Regions from separate parts of the Bacillus jepli genome, predicted to be linked through region 2. Evidence: riboswitches for the same ligand, from Rfam matches in the RefSeq annotation. Region 2 holds a riboswitch; each other region holds the start of a gene.
What was found. Region 2 has a riboswitch for S-adenosylmethionine ahead of ABC371_RS06030 (aliphatic sulfonate ABC transporter substrate-binding protein). Riboswitches for the same ligand answer to the same signal wherever they lie in the genome.
Positions count from the first base shown of each region.

Region 1 (4,908 bases), 360 kb from region 2:
ACTAATCTGGCAATATATGGTCCGGCATAAAATACGAGCGGAACAATTGCAGCAGCTGTTCCAATTGATGTTCCAACGATCAACCGGGTAACCGGAATGATTGCTACCAGTAAAATAATGAATGGAATGGAACGGAAAATATTAATGATTGCATTTACAACGGTAAAAACCGGCTGATTCTCAAGTATCTGACCTTTGCGGGTTACAAATAGTAGAATGCCGAGTGGCAACCCGAGAATAATTGAAAAGATAAAGGAGAAGGCCACCATTTGTATCGTTTCAATGAGCGCTTCGATGATTTGTTCCGTATTAACTAGCATGGGATGTCACTTCCTTGAAGCTTATTTGTTGTGATTGCATATACGTTAAAGCGCGTTTTACCTCTGCGTCAGGCCCCTGAATTTCCACAATCAAGTTACCGAATGGGATACCTTGAAGCTCTGTGATGCTACCGAACAGCACGTTGATATCGATATCCAACTTCTTTGCGAGTTGTGATAAAAACGGCTTTCCTGTTGATTGACCGACAAAGCTTATTCGGAAGATGTTCAGTGATCCCTGGTTGTTATTAATCATGCTTAAAATGGACTCAGGAATTTGATCGTGCATGACAGTGCTGACAAAGTTTTGGGCGGTTTGTGTCTTAGGTGCGGAAAAGACATCAAAGACAGTTCCTTCTTCAATCACTTGTCCTGCTTCCATGACAGCTACACGATCACAAATTTCACGAATCACAGACATTTCATGAGTAATCATTAAGATCGTAATGTTGTATTCTTGATTGATTTTTTTCAACAATTGCAGGATGGAGCTTGTTGTCTGCGGATCGAGCGCAGAGGTAGCTTCATCGCAAAGAAGAATCGAAGGCTGTGTTGCTAATGCTCTAGCAATTCCAACTCGTTGCTTTTGCCCTCCAGAAAGTTGGTCGGGATAAACATCAGCCTTATCACCTAAGCCGACGAAATCAAGCAGTTCTATAACACGTTTTTTAATTTGTTCCTTTGGTGTTTTGCTTAAAATAAGTGGCATTGCGACATTCGCGTATACTGTTTTTGAATTTAAAAGGTTAAAGTGTTGGAATACCATCCCAATATTTTTCTTTACTTCGCGAATTTGCTTTTCGGAAAGAGTTGTTAGGTCGTGACCGTCAACAATGACCTTTCCTGAGGTAGGACGTTCAAGGAAATTCACACAGCGAATTAATGAACTTTTGCCGGCACCGCTGAATCCGACCACCCCGTAGATTTCTCCTTTGTTAATTTTTAAATTGACGTTATTTAAAGCGTGCACTTTCTTTCCGCCGCTGTCATATACCTTAATCAGATCTTGAAACTCTATCATTTTTGATCTCCTTTCGTTTGTCCCTTAAAAAAGTTTCCTCAACATTTCCGAATAGCAAATTATTATTCTTAAAATCAGAAAATATTATTTTATGAAAATATAAAAAGCCCTCTTCAGACAGAAGAGGGCAGAAAGTCAATTCCAGTATCCTCTTCTTATCTCTCAAGTAACTTGCTGGAATTGGCACGGTACGAATTGTCCGCTGCCGAGGCTTCAAAGGGCCAGTCCCTCCACCTCTCTTGATAAGAAGTATTTTTAATATAAATCACACTATACATCCGTAGAATATAATTGTCAATATATTTGATATCTTTTTGTTATTTTTTAATATGAAAAAATATATACTGGAATAATTTTGATATTTTTAGATGAGGCAATTTAGTTAAATCAGATAATCCTATATACCAAAAGAACCATTTCTAATTACCGCGAATGGGGACATTCGAACCCGTACACTCTTGTCCATTCTTCAAATATTATCCTAAGCGACGGTTTGAGCGCGTATCAGATGGTTAGATGTGATTAGCTTTTCGTGGTAGCGTTTACACTAACTAATTGAATCATATGCATATGACTTTCCGGGAATCCCTTGTTTATGATTTTAAAGATGTTACGATAGGTACTATGTTTTAAAATTTACCACAAGGGAGACATTTGATGTTACATGAAAAAACGATTGCTTTTATAGGGGCAGGATCCATGGCAGAAGCAATGATTTCAGGAATTGTCGCAGCTGGAAAAGTCCCAACTAAACAGATTTTTGTAACCAACAGAACAAATACGGAAAGACTACAACAGTTAGAAGCTATTTATAACATTAATGGGATAGCAAGCCAAGATCTAGCCCTAAAAAATATCGATATTATTGTCCTCGCAATGAAACCTAAAGATGCAGAAACTGCATTACAGTCCATCAAAGATTCACTTCAACCAAACCAACTTGTTTTATCCGTGTTAGCGGGTATTACTACAACCTATATGGAGCAATATCTACCAGTGGGGCAACAGGTGATCCGGGTAATGCCGAATACATCTAGCATGATTGGAGAGTCTACAACGGCTATATCAGCCGGTTCTTATACGACAAATGAAAATATGATTCTAGCAGAAGAATTACTCAAATCCATTGGTGAAGTGTATGAAATTCCCGAAGAGCAAATGGATGTTTTTACAGGAGTAGCAGGCAGTGGGCCAGCCTATATTTATTACCTTATGGAACATATGGAAGCAACCGCAAAAAAGTTAGGCTTACAAGAAAACCTATCAAGGGATATTATTGCGCAAATGATTGTTGGCGCAGCCAAAATGGTCCAGCAACAGGGTGAAACGCCATCAACATTACGGGAAAATGTAACTTCACCGAACGGAACGACTGCCGCTGGTTTAGCAGCATTAGAAAAGAATGGCGGTGGCAAGGCGATTTCACAAGCTATTAAACATGCAGCAAAGCGTTCACATGAGATAAGTTCGCAGCTTGAGGGCAAGACTGCCAAAAAGGTTCAGGCTGTTTAACATTATAATTTTACCGGCGATAAACGCTTCGTCCGGCAATCAAAACAAAAAAAGATAAGGATTGATCGGATGTCCATAGAAAAGAGAGTCGTTATCAAAATAGGAAGTAGCTCATTAACAAGCCGTCATGGAGAAATTAGTAAGAGAAAGCTAGAAAAAATAGCGAATGAAATAGCTCAGCTAAAAGATGCAGGGCATGAGGTTGTCCTTGTTTCATCAGGGGCAGTTGCTGCGGGGTATCGAAAACTCGGCTGTCTTAAGCGCCCTGATTCATTGCCGGAAAAACAGGCAGCAGCTTCGATTGGTCAGGGGCTATTAATCGAAACCTATTCCCATCTTTTTTTATCACATGGATATGTGGCATCACAGATTTTGATTTTAAGAAGCGATTTTTTAGATGAGTCACGTTACCAAAACGTTCATAACACCTTAAATGTTTTATTAGAAAGAGGAATAATTCCAATCGTCAATGAAAATGACACGCTTTCAACTGAGCGTTTGAACTTTGGCGATAATGACACGTTGGCGGCTAAGGTTGCTGGATTAGTAGATGCCGACCAGCTAGTGATTTTATCTGACATAGATGGTTTGTATGATAAAAACCCGACAACAAATGAGGATGCAAAACTAATTGAGCGCGTACCTGAAATTACCGCTGACATCGAAAATGCTGCAGGTGGGTCCGGGAGTTCGGTTGGTACAGGAGGCATGAAGTCAAAAATTGAAGCCGTTAAGATTGCAATGGCATCGGGCATTTCTACCTTTTTAGGAAATGCAAACAAGGAGAATATCATTATGGATGCAGTAGGAGAAACAGCAACCGGTACGTATTTTACTTGTAAAGGGTCCGTGAGCACACTTAATCAAAAGAAAAAGTGGATTGCTTTTCACTCAGGTGCTAAAGGTGAAATTATTCTAAATCCTTATGCGACAGATCGAATGGTGAAAAAGAGAAAAAGCTTGCGTCTTAAAGAAATTAAACAGGTCGATGGTAGGTTTGATAAAGGTGCTGTTGTCCGTGTAATGGATCCCGATGATGAAGAAATAGCACGTGGGGTTGTGAAGGTTTCTTCTGCTGATTTGAGAAGGATGCTGGAGGCCCAAAAAGATCAATCAACTGATTATACTGTCATCATGGAGATGGGAGATTTTGTTTGTCATATTGACGCCCCAATAACGGTCGGGGTATAAAAGGAGGAATTTCGTGACGTTAGTTAAAGAAAATGTCGATATTGTATCACAAGCACGTTTAGCAAAAAAAGCTTCAAAAAAAGTAGGTATTTTATCAACAGAGGATAAAAATAGAGCTTTATATATTTTAGCCGAACATTTGGAAGCGGGATATGAGTCCATTTTAGAAGCGAATAAAGTGGACCTTCAAAAAGGCAAAGAAGCTGGTTACACACCAGCTTTTATGGACCGACTAACTTTAACGAAGGAACGTATCTTTGATTTTGCGGAGGGGCTTCGTCAGGTTGCTGGTCTAGAGGATCCCACAGACCAAGTCATCTCAGACTGGACTTTGGAAAATGGCTTACAAGTGAAAAAGGTAACTGTGCCATTGGGTGTCATTGGGATGATTTATGAGGCACGTCCGAATGTAACGGTTGATGCTACTGGACTTGCGTTGAAATCAGGGAATGCCATTATTTTAAAAGGTGGCTCATCTGCCATTTACACAAATAAAGCCATTGTTGACGTTATTCAAAATGCGCTTGAACACACGAAAATACCAAAAGAAGCTGTTCAATTTATTGCAAGTTCAGACAGAGAAGCGACTCAGCCATTATTTACGATGAAAAAATACATTGACGTGCTTATTCCCCGTGGCGGCGCTTCTTTAATTCAAACGGTTGTGAAACAAGCAACAGTCCCTGTACTTGAAACAGGCGTTGGGAACTGTCATGTGTATTTCGATTCCGAAGCGGACGTAAATAAGGCATTACCAATTCTTGTGAACGCAAAAACGGATCGACCAGCGGTTTGTAATGCTGCAGAAACAGTCCTTATACAGAAGGATTGGTTGCTAGAGCATAAGGATGCGCTTGTGAAGAC
Region 1 is NZ_JBDFMO010000001.1:815,361-820,268, reverse strand. Features, by position in the region: gene ABC371_RS04165 (methionine ABC transporter permease) at 1-320, opposite strand, end outside; gene ABC371_RS04160 (methionine ABC transporter ATP-binding protein) at 310-1,341, opposite strand; SAM riboswitch class I at 1,494-1,590, opposite strand; gene proC (pyrroline-5-carboxylate reductase) at 1,999-2,853, shown strand; gene proB (glutamate 5-kinase) at 2,923-4,044, shown strand; gene ABC371_RS04145 (glutamate-5-semialdehyde dehydrogenase) at 4,058-4,908, shown strand, end outside.
Region 1: another riboswitch for S-adenosylmethionine. It lies ahead of ABC371_RS04160 (methionine ABC transporter ATP-binding protein); the one in region 2 lies ahead of ABC371_RS06030 (aliphatic sulfonate ABC transporter substrate-binding protein).

Region 2 (4,908 bases):
ACCAGGAATCAGCATTAAATCTCCCCCCATTGACCACAATTGTTGCGCGATTTAGCCAAGGTGCAAAGATTCCATACACGGTCCCCGTTACCCATCCAGGGTGTGCTGTGCACCAATAAACATCATCCTCCTTTAGATCAAGGACCCATTTTCCCGTTTGGTACTGCTGAATCATGGCCCGATGTGCGTGTACAATCCCCTTTGGTTTGCCTGTTGATCCGCTCGTATAATGAATATTAAGCCGATCTTCAAGGTCAAGCCATTCAATTATCTGATTCTCGCTTGGAGTTTCAGCTAACACCTCTATAAGTGAGATTTCATTTCCCTCACACTTTTCTGGTCCTTCCGTAATGAACACCGTTTCTAACGAAGGCAATTGTTGTTTAGGAACTCTTTTGACCAACTCAGAATCCGTGATGAGAAAACGCCCCTCGCAGTCAGAAATCCTGTCCTTAACCGCATCCTCCATGAACGCTTCAAACAGTGGACCTGCAATAGCCCCTACCTTAATCGCTGCAATCATCGAAATATAGATGTCTGGATTTTTCGGTAAAAAGATAAAGACGATATCTCCCTTTTTCACTCCGTACTTTTTCAATACGGTTGCTAGGTGGTCAGACTTATCTTTTATCTCTTTAAATGTAAAAATCTGTTCCTCTTCTTCATTAATATAGTGAAGGGCAATCTTGTCCCCATACCCTTCTGCTACATGACGATCGATGCATTCATAGGCCATATTCACTTGCCCTGTTTCATACCAGCTAAATTCCTTTTTAACTTCTTCCCATGAAAAATTCTCGCGAACCTTATCATAATTGTGAAGATTATAATCTCCGTCGAAAGGCTTTATGATATCTAATTTTGTGGTTACCAAATCTGCACTCCCCTTTAACTAACTTAATAGTTCCAATATTTCCGCCTTTAATTGTGCAAGCTTTACATCACCACGGGACCTTGGCTTTGGTTCATCAATTTGAATCGATTGATAGACTTCGCCAGGCTGCCCCTTTAATACGATAATCCGATCACACAAATAAAGGGCTTCATCGATATCATGAGTCACTAATATCATCGTGGATCTGTATGTATCCCAAATGGTCAGCAACAAATCCTGAAGTTGCATTTTCGTAAATGCATCAAGTGCGCTAAACGGCTCATCTAAAAGCAACACTTCTGGTGCTGTGATAAGCGCCCGAGCAATCGAAACTCGTTGTGCCATCCCGCCGGATATATCCTTTGGATAATGATTTTCAAAGCCTAATAATCCAACTAATTTTATATATTCCTTTGCCTTTTCAAGTTTTTGACTATCATTTTTTAAACCAAATGAAATATTTTCAATTACTTTCAACCATGGCATTAAACGCGATTCCTGAAAAATAACGCCTACTTTTTCATGAACAGATGTGATTCTGTCACCGCTGATTTCAACCGAACCTGTGTAATCCGGATCTAATCCAGATAAGACCCGCAATAAGGTACTTTTTCCACAACCACTCGTACCTAAAACACCAATGATTTCACCTTGTTTAGTTTCAAAGCTGATATTTCTAAACCCTGTCGCACCGTTCGAAAAGGTTCGTGAAACATTTTGAACTGCCAGCATTCTTTTTCATCCTTTCACGCCTTTTTTACATAGCTATCCTGCCAATGAAGCGTTTTTTCCTCTGTTTTCTTCAAAATAGAGTCCGATATTTTACCTAGAATCGCAAAAAGCACAATACTAGCAATGACCGTTTCTGGAGAATAGGAGTTTTGGCCAACGACAAGCAAATACCCAATCCCCTGACTAGCCCCCATTAGTTCAGCCGCAACGACAAACATCCATCCTAGTCCTAGCCCGCTTCGAATCCCTACTAAAAAAGATGGAAGGGATGCAGGCAAGATGACTTTTCTAATTAAATCGAACGTAGAGAAGTTATAAATTTTTCCTACTTCAATCAACTTTCGATCAACACCCTGAATGCCAGACACGATGTTTAAATAAACTGGAAAAAATACTCCGACCGCAATTAGTGTAATTTTTGAAGGTTCAGCAATCCCCATCCAAAGAATAAAAAGGGGAACCCATGCTAGTGATGGAATCGAACGGAACGCTTGAAGCATTGGATCTAATAATGCTTCCGCAATTCGAAAATAGCCAACCAATGAACCAAATAGTACAGCAGCTACTACCCCAATAAGAAAACCAAAAAAGATTCGATATAAAGTAATTCCAATGTGCCCCCAAAGACTCCCATCTCCAGCAAATTCAAATATTTTTGCTAGGATGACCGTAGGTGCAGGCATAAGATGTGCTTCAAGGACACCGATATGGCTTAAATACTGCCAAACCACAAGCAAAATGGCAGGTATGATGCTTCCAAATAGAATGACTTTTACATTTCCTGATAAAACAAACTGAGTTTTCGACTTCACCTTTATTTGTCTAGATACCGCTCCACCTTTTATGTTCATAATGCCTCCTCTTATTGCTTTATTACTTTTTGAGCAAATGACGGATTAATCAATTCTTGAACCAATTTTTCTAATTCGACGTCTTTTTTGATAATACTCTGTGCTTGGAGAACCTTACCGGCTTCCGTTAAAGCCTCAATTTGTGCTTCACCAGGCACCGGATTAGAAAAATCATTACGTTCATTTAGTTGCTTGTTTGCTACTTCAATATCAATATTTGCGGATTTTGCTAGGATTTCCGCAGCTTCCTCCGGATTTTCTAGCACCCATGTACGAGCCTTTTCGTAAACTTCTATAACCTTTTCAACATATTCAGGGTATTTTTCAGCAAATTCCGAACGGACATTTAAGGTCCCATACGTATTAAAATCAGCATTGCGATAGAAAAGCTTCGCATCTGTTTCCAATTCAACCCTTGCCATGTGAGGATCTAATCCAGACCATGTATCTACTTGACCAGATGTTAAAGCACTTGCTCCATCTCCATGCTGCAGATTCACAATCTCAACATCTGAAGGACTTAGCCCTTCCTCATTTAAGGCACGCAATAGAAAAATATAAGGGTCAGTCCCAATCGTTGCGGCGACCTTTTTCCCTTTTAAGTCACTTACACGTTGAATCTTTGAGTCTTTATTTGCTACTAATGCTGTCCACTCTGGTTTTGAATAAATATAAACAACTTCAATCGGTGCACCATTTGCTTTAGCCATTAAAGCAGCAGCCCCTGCGGATGAACCAAAGTCTGAACTTCCACTATTCAAAAATTCAAGTGCTTTATTGCTTCCTTGGCTAAGAACAAACTCAACCTTAATTCCTTCTTCCTCGAATGCCTTTTCAGCCCAACCAAACTCTTTTAATACAAGACTTGTTGGCGAGTAAAAAGCATAATCCAAGACGATCTTCTCAGGTTTTTCATTCCCTTCACTAGCTTTACCTGAGGTACTAGAACAACCTACAATTCCGATAAATAACAAAGCAGTGATCAAAACGGCACTTAGTTTCTTCATTTCTCCCTCTCCTTTTCTACTAATATCCCAATCGGAAAACTGAGGATTATACCAATGTAACTCCAAACTTTTATCCCCATTACGATAAAAAAGCCCCCTTCAGTAAGAAGAGGGCTTTTTCCTCCTCTTATCTTTCAGGTAATCATACCTGATGGATTTAGCACCTTTTCAAGAATTACCTTGAAGGTTGCCGGGTTTCGTAGGGCCATGTCCCTCCACCGCTCTGGATAAGAGTTCTTTATTCAATTAGTACGTCTCTGTTTTGCTTTATAAAAGGATTATAGTATGTGAAAAATCAAAAGTCAAACACTTTTAAAAATATTTTATTTTCTTTGAATACTATTATAATTATTAATCAACCCCCTTATTCCTATGTTTCAGCTACTAAAATAAGACCTAAAAATCATTTGTGTCATATTTGTGAAGCCTATTGCTTTTACCTGAAATCCGCTGTATATTAAGAGTGTAGAAAGTTAGTGAAAAACTTCACAAACTAACTACTAAAGCTGGCAGCTAACGCACTCATATTTTTTTACAACCACTTGTGAAGAGTTTCACAAATTAATTATAAGGGGAGATTAAGATGAGAACATTCTTAAAAGGACCTAAAATGGCAGTTATTTGGACAGTATTACGTGTATGGTTAGGAATTCAATGGATAGAAGCTGGTTTTCATAAAATAACAGCAGGTGGATTTGATGCAGGTGGTTTTATCCAAGGTGCCATTGCAAATGCAGGTGGAGATCACCCAGCAGTACAAGGCTGGTATGCAGCATTCCTTGAAGGATTTGCCGTACCAAACATTGAGTTATTCAACGTACTCATTCCTTGGGGCGAATTCTTAGTAGGACTCGGTTTAATTGTAGGTTTTGCAACCATCCCAGCATTACTTGCAGGTGCATTCATGAACCTTAACTTCTTACTTGCTGGTACAACAAGCACTAACCCAACACTTTACACAGTAGCAATCATTCTCTTATTCGCAGGCGCTGCAACTTACTACTACGGTGTAGACAGATTCGCAGTACCTTACCTTACAAAACGAATTAACGACAAAAAAGCGACAAAAACAGCTACAAACGTAGCGTAACGAAAGAAAGTGTTCCTCCTACGCTAGGGGGAACACTTTTTTTGTGACTTTCTAATCAGTTTGAAAAAATGTACACTAGAGAAGGGAAACGGTAAAATAGTTCAAAAAATGGAGGTAAACCTTAGATGCGAAAAATAGAACTAGGAACTAGCTCGTTAGAGGTACCTGTTGTTGCGGTAGGCTGTATGAGAATTAACTCTCTGGAAAAGCCTGAGGCAGAAAAGTTTGTACAAACGGCATTAGATATCGGAGCAAATTTCTTTGATCACGCTGATATCTACGGTGGTGGTACTTGCGAGGAAATCTTTGCAGATGCGATACATATGAATGATGACGTGAGAGAAAAGATCATTC
Region 2 is NZ_JBDFMO010000001.1:1,179,249-1,184,156, reverse strand. Features, by position in the region: gene acsA (acetate--CoA ligase) at 1-874, opposite strand, end outside; gene ABC371_RS06040 (ABC transporter ATP-binding protein) at 893-1,606, opposite strand; gene ABC371_RS06035 (ABC transporter permease) at 1,621-2,457, opposite strand; gene ABC371_RS06030 (aliphatic sulfonate ABC transporter substrate-binding protein) at 2,469-3,464, opposite strand; SAM riboswitch class I at 3,589-3,698, opposite strand; gene ABC371_RS06025 (DoxX family membrane protein) at 4,048-4,554, shown strand; gene ABC371_RS06020 (aldo/keto reductase) at 4,680-4,908, shown strand, end outside.

Region 3 (4,908 bases), 3.6 Mb from region 2:
TGGCTTGGCTGGTCTTGCACCTTTGTCCTTAAATTCATCTCTATTTACAATAAGTGAAGATGTTCCTGGATCATATCCAAGATCTTTTCCAATAACTACTCCGACATAATCCATTTCAAGCCCCTGAACAGTATGGATGCAGCCTATTTGGTAAGCACACTCCGGATGTATTGCCCAATCAATACGTTTTGGATCGTTCCATGGTAATGCAAAGTCATGTTCTTCAATATATACATCTTTTGGTAGTTCTCTATGATTTCCTTTTGTGTTCCACTCCCATGCATAACCGGCAAGGAGTCTTCCTCCTCGTTTCTCTACAATTTCTTTTGTTAGGTCATGTGGGTTTGAGACAACCTTAAAGTCAAATTCACCTTCAAGTTCAACTTTTTCATTTGTATACCCTAATAGACTATCTAACCATGCGATGTAGTTTCCAGATCCTGAGCAACGGTATTGGGACTCTAGTTCCACTGTATGAATTTCAGCACCTAGCTTTGCGGCCTCTTCTTCTATTAGTTTCGCACTGCCAATATCCTTTTTAGAGATAATTTGTTGATCATCAACAAAAAAGACACTTACCTTTGAGGAGCGAATAATTTGTGTTGCTTGGTTTTCACCTTCAATTTTCTTCTGCATGTGCCCTTGTTGCTTTAATCGGTGTGCCTCGTCACATATTAGTACGTCAAAATAATCTTTAGGTGTTTGAACATAGGCGGCCGACCCTTTGAATAAATCTCTTACCTCTACATGACCTGATGAACCTACTAACTTCTTTCGAAGAATTTCACGGAAAGATTGGTTTGGTGTTATGTACTCAGCATACGCTCTAGTTTTTAACAGATAACTCATTAAGTTGAGTCCAATAACTGACTTCCCTGTCCCAGGTCCACCTTTTATTATAATCGCATGCTTTTGACCTTCTGATTTGTTTAACCTGTTATACATGCTAACCACTTTTTCGAATGCAACCTTTTGTTCATCTAAAAGAATAAATTCCTCATTTCCTTCTATTAGTGACCCCACAGTATCTACGAGCTTTTTAGAAGGACGAATCCTCCCATGCTCTATAGCTTCTGCAATCCCAGCACCATTACCTTCCGCAACCGTTTCTCTAATTCTTTTAGCTAATTCCCTATCACTAAACTGAAAAAACAGTGGAGACTCTTTTAAATACATCGTGTATCTTGGATCAAGTAATGGTTCGTAAGTTGGATTCTGAATATAATTATGCAAATATGCACATGAAGAAAGCTGAATTGAAGTATCAGTGTACAGTGATTCATTAAAATTAAGCAGAAACCGCTTATACGAAGTAGCTTGATATGATGGATGGACCGTTTCACGTTCCCTTCCTCCAAGAAAAGTTGTTACGATTCCATTTCCCTCAGCTACTTTAGCCTTCTGCCACTGCTTTAATTCAATTATCATTGCATTTTTCTTTCCTTTTTTATCCTGACCAGTGATTATAAAATCAATTCGCTTTTGAGTAGATGGGAGCTTGTACTCTAGTAAGACATGAGTATCCTCTTTTAGTTCTGCATCCCTAATAACTCTTGCCATCTGTGGAAGAGAATTCTCCCATGAACGAAGCTCGCTATCGGAGACCACCTTGTTCATTCGCTTATATAAGTTCTTTTTTAGTACGTATCCAATTTTGTTCTCATAGATATGGTTGATAAAGTTGTTAGACGTTTCGTTATAGATAATCACTACAATAATGCCTCACTTTTAATGAACTCTATATTTTTAAAAACATTTAAATGTAAAATAGTGTAATCTACATATCATTTTAGCATTTAATACCTTTTAAAGTGTAGTTTCTTGAATAAGGTCTTGTTTAATACCGATCTAATCTAAAGAAATAAGACCAGCCCCAAGTGCAGCAAAGCATGACACACTTGGGGGACAGTCACCAGAATTCAACATTAGTGAGTGCTATTAAATTAACTCATTTTCTCCTAAAAATAATGGTAATCGGTTGAACTACATTAAGAAAACACTCTCATCCTTAACTCAACTTCTATATCCCAAAACCTCCTGGATGGGAGGATTGCCAATCAGGATCCTGCGATTTATGAGGAATTTTAATTAGATTTCCTAGCACATTTTGCAGGCTACCAATACTTTGATTGATTTCACGTGTCCCTGATGGAGGGTGTGCCTTAATTAGCGTAAAGTAAAGGTCAAAGTCATCGTGAAAGCTTTCCATTTGGATAGTTGCCTTGTTCCTAAACTTAATGGTGGAAAATCTTATATATATTAATGGAACATCACAGTTATTCATTTGACGATACATAATGGTTGCAGTTATACTATATATAATTCAATAAGGTTATCAAGAGTGAACTAGAGTCCTGGCTCAATGACTTCACAGCAACCTGCCAATTGGTAAGGTGCTCCAACCAGCAAAGCACTGCTTTGAATGATGACGATCGGCTTAGGGCTCTTTGTTGTGTTCATATGCAATGAAGAGCCTTTTTCATTGTTTTCTTCTTGTACCTTATTGATTTTAAAGTTTAGGAGGAAGAAAGATGAATACTTCAGGATTTTTAAGAGGAATGATGTCAAAAAATATGGAGGAAGAGAAATTTTTGATTCATGTTGCGACTTGCATTGAACAAGAGCTGCAGGAATGGGATCCAGATGGTAAAGTGATTGTCGTGAGGCTCGAGAACTATGTATTGTTTGTTTTAGGTAAACTAGACTCTTACCAACTTACAATCACTGAAACAGAGTTAACAACCCTTCAACAAAGAGGTCCGTATGCCCTAGATAGAAAAATTTGGAGGGATTTAGAGCAACAAGGTCTTCAGATCATACGAGGTTCTGGAAATTATTTAGGATATGTATTTATGGAAAGGTAAGATATTTAGGGAATTTATGGCCTGACCTCATGCACATTAATGCTTTAATGCACTAGAGGGCAGGCTCTCATCATTGTACATAGTGTCACTGGTCTCATATGTAGCTATTTGTATATCAAATTGTTATGTTTCTCCTCTCTCTCTGGTTCAACCGGTAATTAAACTAAAAATACGTTCATACGCATCATATATTTTATTTGCCTCTTCTGGTTGTTTGAACTCATCTTGATATTGACCGACAAACAAATCTAATTCACGAAAATCAATCAAAATATTTACCAAAACTTTTGGAATTTCCTCCCACGAATAAACCTCATCGATAATTTCATATAATTCCTGATAGATTCTTTCAAATTGTTGTTCATCCAGTCCCTTGCCATTTTGAAGTTTTTTAAAAAAATTTCCGTTTTCGTTGATTTTCTCAATTACCTTGGCAATCACTCTGGCTTTTTCGGGTTCTATTTCCCCCTTATCTTTCGTACATCTTTGAATCAGCTTTTTGGTATTTTCGGCTGCTTTCTTAATGCGGACTGATTCTTCATCACCATATATGAATGAAAAGTTGTACAGTTCATCGTATAGTCCAACTAAAGTATGGACGACTTCTCCCGGTATACTTGCACGACTCTCCCATTCATCTGCACAGACAGTGAGTGCCTTCACTAACTTTTCATATTCTTTTTCTTGGAAACCATTTCCCATTCGCAGCTCTACGAGTAAATTTATTTCTGCCTGTTCAAAGACGTCGATGATCTCTTTGTCTTTCACAATCTCACTCTCCTCTGAAAAGGTCTTGGAAAAACGAGGGACTGTTACCGCGTTTCATGGTGAACGTTGGGTCGATTTACTTTTTAACAATCGGTATAAAAATATCAAAGTGCGGATCACTAGGGTCGCGATCCAATGGATAATGTTCATGTTTTATTGGCATATATGGATCATAGTAAACTACACCTGTTTCCCTATATGCAGAATAATCACTATCAAATAGCCATTCATGTAGATCCGTATAGGTCTTTTGTATATCCTCTCCTTTGTGATGTGTTGTTTTCACATAAGTCAATTGAGGAACCTTTATTTCAATCATCCCATCAGGAATTTCCTGACTATCACTTACTTCATATACTGCATAATGCGCGAAACCATTTTCAATTACATGATAAGATAGACCTAATTGAACATGAGGGTTCAGCTTGTCATCTAACTCAATGGCACGTTCTTCCATTTGCCCAATCACGTTTTTTAAATTCGGTACAATCTCAGAGAATGTCCCTTCCCACTTTAATCCCACTGCCCGATAGCCAGGTAATGTGATAATTTCATAGCTCACTTTATTTCCTCCTTCTCAATAAAAGTGTCGTAGATTCCTAGTTTACAGGTTTTATTAACTTTGGTAGCGCTTCTAATATTCATTTTATCATCTTCCATAACCCAATACACATTGTAAAACGAGGGGGCAGTTCCGGCGTTTCAATGCGAAACGTTGAAACCGTCCCTCTGTTCCTCTTTTTATACCTATTAAAAAGGACCTAACCCCCAACGCATAAAGCATTACTGCGTTGATGATCAGGCCCCAGAATACATATTTTCTGTTTTATTCTGAGCACATATTTATAGATAAGCTACTATCTGGTATAGGAATTGCTCCCTCCCAATTTGGATCACCTACTGAATTTATTCGAAGTGTTGTTCCAACAATAATTGTTTCTATAGAAAAGAACATTAAGTCGGGTTCATCTGGGGTGTTGTTTTCTAGGAAAACAAGAAAAAATGTAGCATACCTAGGTGATCCAATGGTTGGGGTGTATAATCCAAATGCACTTATTTGTTGATAGGTTGTACTTGGTATCCTATCGCTAACAACGAAGTTTTCTATACATTGGACTACCTCTATAGAAAGAGGAATAAAGGAGAAGCTTGCTATGCCATCCGAAGAATCAGAGTCTGTAAAAATGAGTGAAAAATTATTACCCACATTCGTACAACTTGGGCAAAGATTACCTGCAAACGTTAATCTCCCTACTTGATTTTGAATCTGAGGCAC
Region 3 is NZ_JBDFMO010000001.1:4,806,339-4,811,246, forward strand. Features, by position in the region: gene ABC371_RS24470 (DUF2075 domain-containing protein) at 1-1,710, opposite strand, end outside; SAM riboswitch class I at 2,330-2,432, shown strand; gene ABC371_RS24475 (hypothetical protein) at 2,532-2,864, shown strand; gene ABC371_RS24480 (hypothetical protein) at 3,012-3,632, opposite strand; gene ABC371_RS24485 (GyrI-like domain-containing protein) at 3,709-4,194, opposite strand; gene ABC371_RS24490 (hypothetical protein) at 4,459-4,908, opposite strand, start outside.
Region 3: another riboswitch for S-adenosylmethionine. It lies ahead of ABC371_RS24475 (hypothetical protein); the one in region 2 lies ahead of ABC371_RS06030 (aliphatic sulfonate ABC transporter substrate-binding protein).

Region 4 (4,908 bases), 1.1 Mb from region 2:
TCATTAAACTAATTGGTTGTGTTGGTACCAAAGATATCACCTCAAATTTAGATAGATCGAATATATGTTGATTTACGATACTTGTGAAAGTTGATACACTTACATTAAATGATATTTCAGCGAATATCAAACAATTAAGTGGGGGTACCTATTATGATTTATCTATACAAAGGGAAATATCCTGAAATTGCGGAATCTGCATTCATTGCGGACTATGCAACAGTTACCGGGGACGTTAAAATCGGTGAGGAAACAAATATATGGTTTAATACCGTAATTCGAGGTGACGTAGCACCGACAGTTATTGGAAAAAGAGTGAGCATCCAGGACAATTCTACCTTACATCAAAGCCCCAATAACCCCTTAATCGTTGAAGATGATGTCACAATTGGACATCAGGTTATCCTCCATAGCTCAATTATTCGTAAAAATGCTCTAATTGGGATGGGTTCGATTATTCTTGATGGTGCTGAAATCGGTGAAGGTGCATTTATTGGTGCTGGAAGCCTCGTTCCACAAGGTAAAAAAATCCCGCCCAACACTCTTGCCTTCGGAAGACCTGCTAAGGTGATTCGTGAACTAAACGATGAGGATAAAAAAGACATGGCTAGAATACGCCGTGAATATGTTGAAAAGGGGCAGCATTATAAACAAGTACAAAAAGAAAAGCGCCTGGAGCTAGACAGTGAAAAATAGGTACGAACAAAAAGCTCGCCAAATCGGCGAGCTTTTTCAATTCTTATTTTGCAGCTTGTGCCTTAAGAGCTTCTGCTTTATCCGTACGCTCCCATGGTAAATCAAGATCGTTTCTACCAAAGTGACCATATGCAGCCGTTTGTTTATATATTGGACGACGAAGATCCAACATTTTAATAATACCGGCTGGACGCAAATCAAAATTATTACGTACCAATTCTACAAGAACATCCTCAGATACTGTTCCTGTTCCGAAAGTATCAACAGCAATAGAAACTGGCTGAGCAACACCGATTGCGTATGCAAGCTGAACTTCACATTTATCAGCTAATCCAGCTGCCACAAGGTTTTTTGCAACATAACGTGCAGCATATGCAGCAGAACGGTCAACCTTAGTTGGATCCTTACCTGAGAATGCACCACCGCCATGGCGTGCATAACCACCATACGTATCTACAATAATTTTACGACCAGTTAAACCAGCATCCCCTTGAGGGCCACCAATTACAAATCGGCCAGTTGGGTTAATAAAGTATTTTGTATTTTCATCAATGAGTTCACTTGGAACAACTGGATTGATTACATGTTCTTTAAGATTTCGCTGAATTTGTTCTAATGAGATTTCCGGATGATGCTGTGTTGAAATCACAATTGTGTCGATACGGACAGGATTGTTATTCTCATCATACTCTACTGTTACCTGAGTCTTTCCATCGGGACGTAAATAGGGAAGAATCTCATCCTTACGAACTTTCGTTAAACGGCGTGATAGCTTATGAGCTAACGAAATTGGTAAAGGCATTAACTCTTTTGTTTCATTACATGCATAACCGAACATTAAGCCTTGGTCCCCTGCACCAATCGCTTCAATTTGCTCGTCTGTCATTTGACCTTCACGAGACTCTAAAGCTTGGTCAACCCCCATCGCAATGTCTGGAGATTGCTCATCAATTGATGTTAAAACAGCACATGTTGCGTAGTCAAATCCGTATTTTGCGCGAGTATAACCAATCTCTTTAATCGTTTCACGGACAATCTTTGGGATATCTACATATGTAGAGGTTGTAATTTCTCCCGCAACAAGTACAAGACCTGTTGTAACAGAAGTTTCACACGCTACGCGTGCATTTGCATCATTTGCTAAGATGGCATCTAAAATAGAATCTGAAATTTGGTCACAGATTTTATCTGGATGTCCTTCCGTAACAGACTCAGAAGTAAATAAACGGCGTCTAGTTGTCACAAACGCTTCCTCCTTTTTCGGATTCAGAATCAAGTCATACTCAAATTCTGACAATCATTGATACGGTACTCATTCCCTTAGTATTGTTACCTTCACGATTTTCTATCCTATATTAACAACCATTAATACAGTATAAAAATAGACTAGTTATCTGTGGTGAACACATATAAACGCTTTAAGTAACATTGTTCTCATTAAAGAAATAAAAAACCTTCCCTACATTATTTTGAGGAAAGGTATTATCATTTTTCTCGCCTTTCACTCTTATCGATCAAGGACATACCTTGCTCAGTTAGCACCTTATCACCTTTATCAACGGAGACCAGACCTACATTTATGTATAGGTTTCTCAAAAATAACCTTGATATGTAAAAAAGTGATGGTTGCCGGGTTTCATCGGGCCTGTCCCTCCGCCAGCTCGGGATAAGAGAGTATCCGTTCAATGAATTATCATAACGTAGTCATGCTTTTCATGTCAACCAAAACTAGAAAAAAATACTATGGAAATGTGTCAACTTTTTTCTTCGAAACAGACATATATCCAATCACTTGAATTATATCGGACTATTTTTAAATCTGTACGCACTTTTTAAAGATATGTTACGTAAAATACGTAAATAGTATAGACTATTTTCGTTAATGTGTTATACTAATTGTAAATTTTGATTATATAAAAAAAGGTAAAGGATGGTTTTACATGAATTCAGTTGAAGTTTCAAATGAGCAGCTAGTAGCATTAGTGAATGGAAAAAATGTACATCATAACCTATCTGTTCCTATTTTAGTTGAGAAAGTACTCGCTAGACAAGAAGGAATCCTTACTTCGACTGGGGCTGTATGTGCAACAACTGGGAAATATACAGGAAGATCACCAGAAGACAAATACATCGTAGAAGAAACATCTACGAAAGATAGAATTGACTGGGGCAAGGTAAATACACCAATTTCTGAAGCTGCATTTGAAAACCTTTACACAAAAGTGCTTTCATATTTGAAAGAAAAAGATGAAATTTTTGTATTCAATGGGTATGCAGGTGCTGATAAAAAAGTACGTATGCCAATCCAAGTGATAAACGAATATGCATGGCATAATCTTTTTTCCCAACAACTGTTTGTTCGACCAACTGAAGAAGACTTAAAAACACATCAACCTGAATTCACAGTCATTAGTGCACCAAATTTCAAGGCAGATCCTGAAGTCGATGGTACTCGTTCTGAAACCTTTATCATTATTTCCTTCGAAAAACGAACAGTTTTAATAGGGGGAACGGAGTATGCAGGTGAAATTAAAAAATCAATATTCTCAGTGATGAACTATATATTGCCTGAGCAAAACATCCTTTCCATGCACTGCTCGGCTAATGTTGGTCAAGAAGGAGACGTTGCGCTTTTCTTTGGTCTATCCGGAACTGGAAAGACAACTCTTTCAGCGGATCCAAATCGTCGTCTTATTGGAGATGATGAGCATGGTTGGTCTAGCTCAGGAGTCTTTAATATTGAAGGCGGCTGCTATGCAAAATGCATCAATCTTTCACGTGAAAAAGAACCACAAATTTTTGATGCGATTCGTTTTGGCTCAGTTTTAGAAAATGTGGTTGTTGATAAAGAATCAAGAATAGCTGATTATGATGACAATTCTTTGACTGAAAATACAAGAGCTGCTTACCAAATCGACAATATCGATAATATTATTGTACCAAGCATTGCAGGACACCCAAATACAATTGTATTTTTAACAGCAGATGCTTTCGGTGTGCTTCCTCCAATAAGTAAACTAACAAAAGAACAAGCCATGTACCATTTCCTAAGTGGATACACAAGCAAGCTCGCAGGAACAGAACGCGGAGTTACTGCACCAGAGGCAACATTTTCAACTTGCTTTGGATCTCCTTTCCTTCCACTTGCTGCAACTGAGTATGCAGAAATGCTAGGAAAAAAGATTGATGAGCACAATGTTCAAGTATTTTTAGTGAATACCGGATGGACTGGTGGAGAGTACGGAGTAGGAAGCCGCATGAAGCTCTCCTATACACGTGCAATGGTTCAAGCAGCATTAGAAGGTGAACTTACTCATGCGGAAACCGTGAAAAATGATATTTTCGGATTAGAAATTCCAATTCACATTCCAGGTGTTCCTGATGATGTGCTACAGCCTGCAAAAACATGGGCAGACCAAAGTACGTACTATGTAAAAGCAAAAGAATTAGCAGTAAAGTTCAAAGAAAACTTTAAAAAGTTCTCCAATGTTTCAAAGGAAATCGAATTATTGGGTGGACCTAGAATCTAATTACAAAGTTTAAAAGCTCGAGGAAAATCACCCCTCGAGCTTTTTGGTTTTCGGCTCCCTTGTTTTCATCCATTCCGTTAATCTCCTCACCGTTTCCCTATTTTCATGCGGCGGAAAATAATGATCGTATTGTGAGAAATACCAGCTTTCTACCTGTTTCCCTAGCTCTCTTACTCTTTTTTCAAGTCGATATGCGTGTTCAACAGATACATTTTCATCTTTTTCACCATGAATAATAAGCAATGGAGCTTCAAGTTTTTCAATTTCATATAAGGGGGTTCTCCACTTGTATCGATCTGGATATTTAGTTGGAGTTCCTCCAATGACCCGCTTCATCATTCTCCGCATATCGGTACGCTCCACGTACGTTAAGCTTAAATCACTTACGCCTCCCCATGAAACAACCGAACAAATTTGTGGCTGATGGATTGCCGTTAGTAAGGCCATCACTCCACCACGAGAGAAACCAAAGACATGTATTCGCGTTGGATTCACTTTTTCATGTCCCTCCAACACTTTAACCGCAGAGAAAGCATCATATCGATCATGTCCGGCGAAATCTTCGTTCCCTTCTCCCCCTTGATTTCCACGATAAAAAGGAGCCATCACCACAAAGCCTTCTGAGGCAAATTGAATAATCCGACCAATTCGGACCTTTCCAACATTTTTAATCCCACCACGC
Region 4 is NZ_JBDFMO010000001.1:2,326,216-2,331,123, reverse strand. Features, by position in the region: gene ABC371_RS11990 (tetraprenyl-beta-curcumene synthase family protein) at 1-4, opposite strand, end outside; gene ABC371_RS11985 (gamma carbonic anhydrase) at 154-696, shown strand; gene metK (methionine adenosyltransferase) at 740-1,939, opposite strand; SAM riboswitch class I at 2,201-2,369, opposite strand; gene pckA (phosphoenolpyruvate carboxykinase (ATP)) at 2,637-4,226, shown strand; gene ABC371_RS11970 (alpha/beta hydrolase family protein) at 4,254-4,908, opposite strand, start outside.
Region 4: another riboswitch for S-adenosylmethionine. It lies ahead of metK (methionine adenosyltransferase); the one in region 2 lies ahead of ABC371_RS06030 (aliphatic sulfonate ABC transporter substrate-binding protein).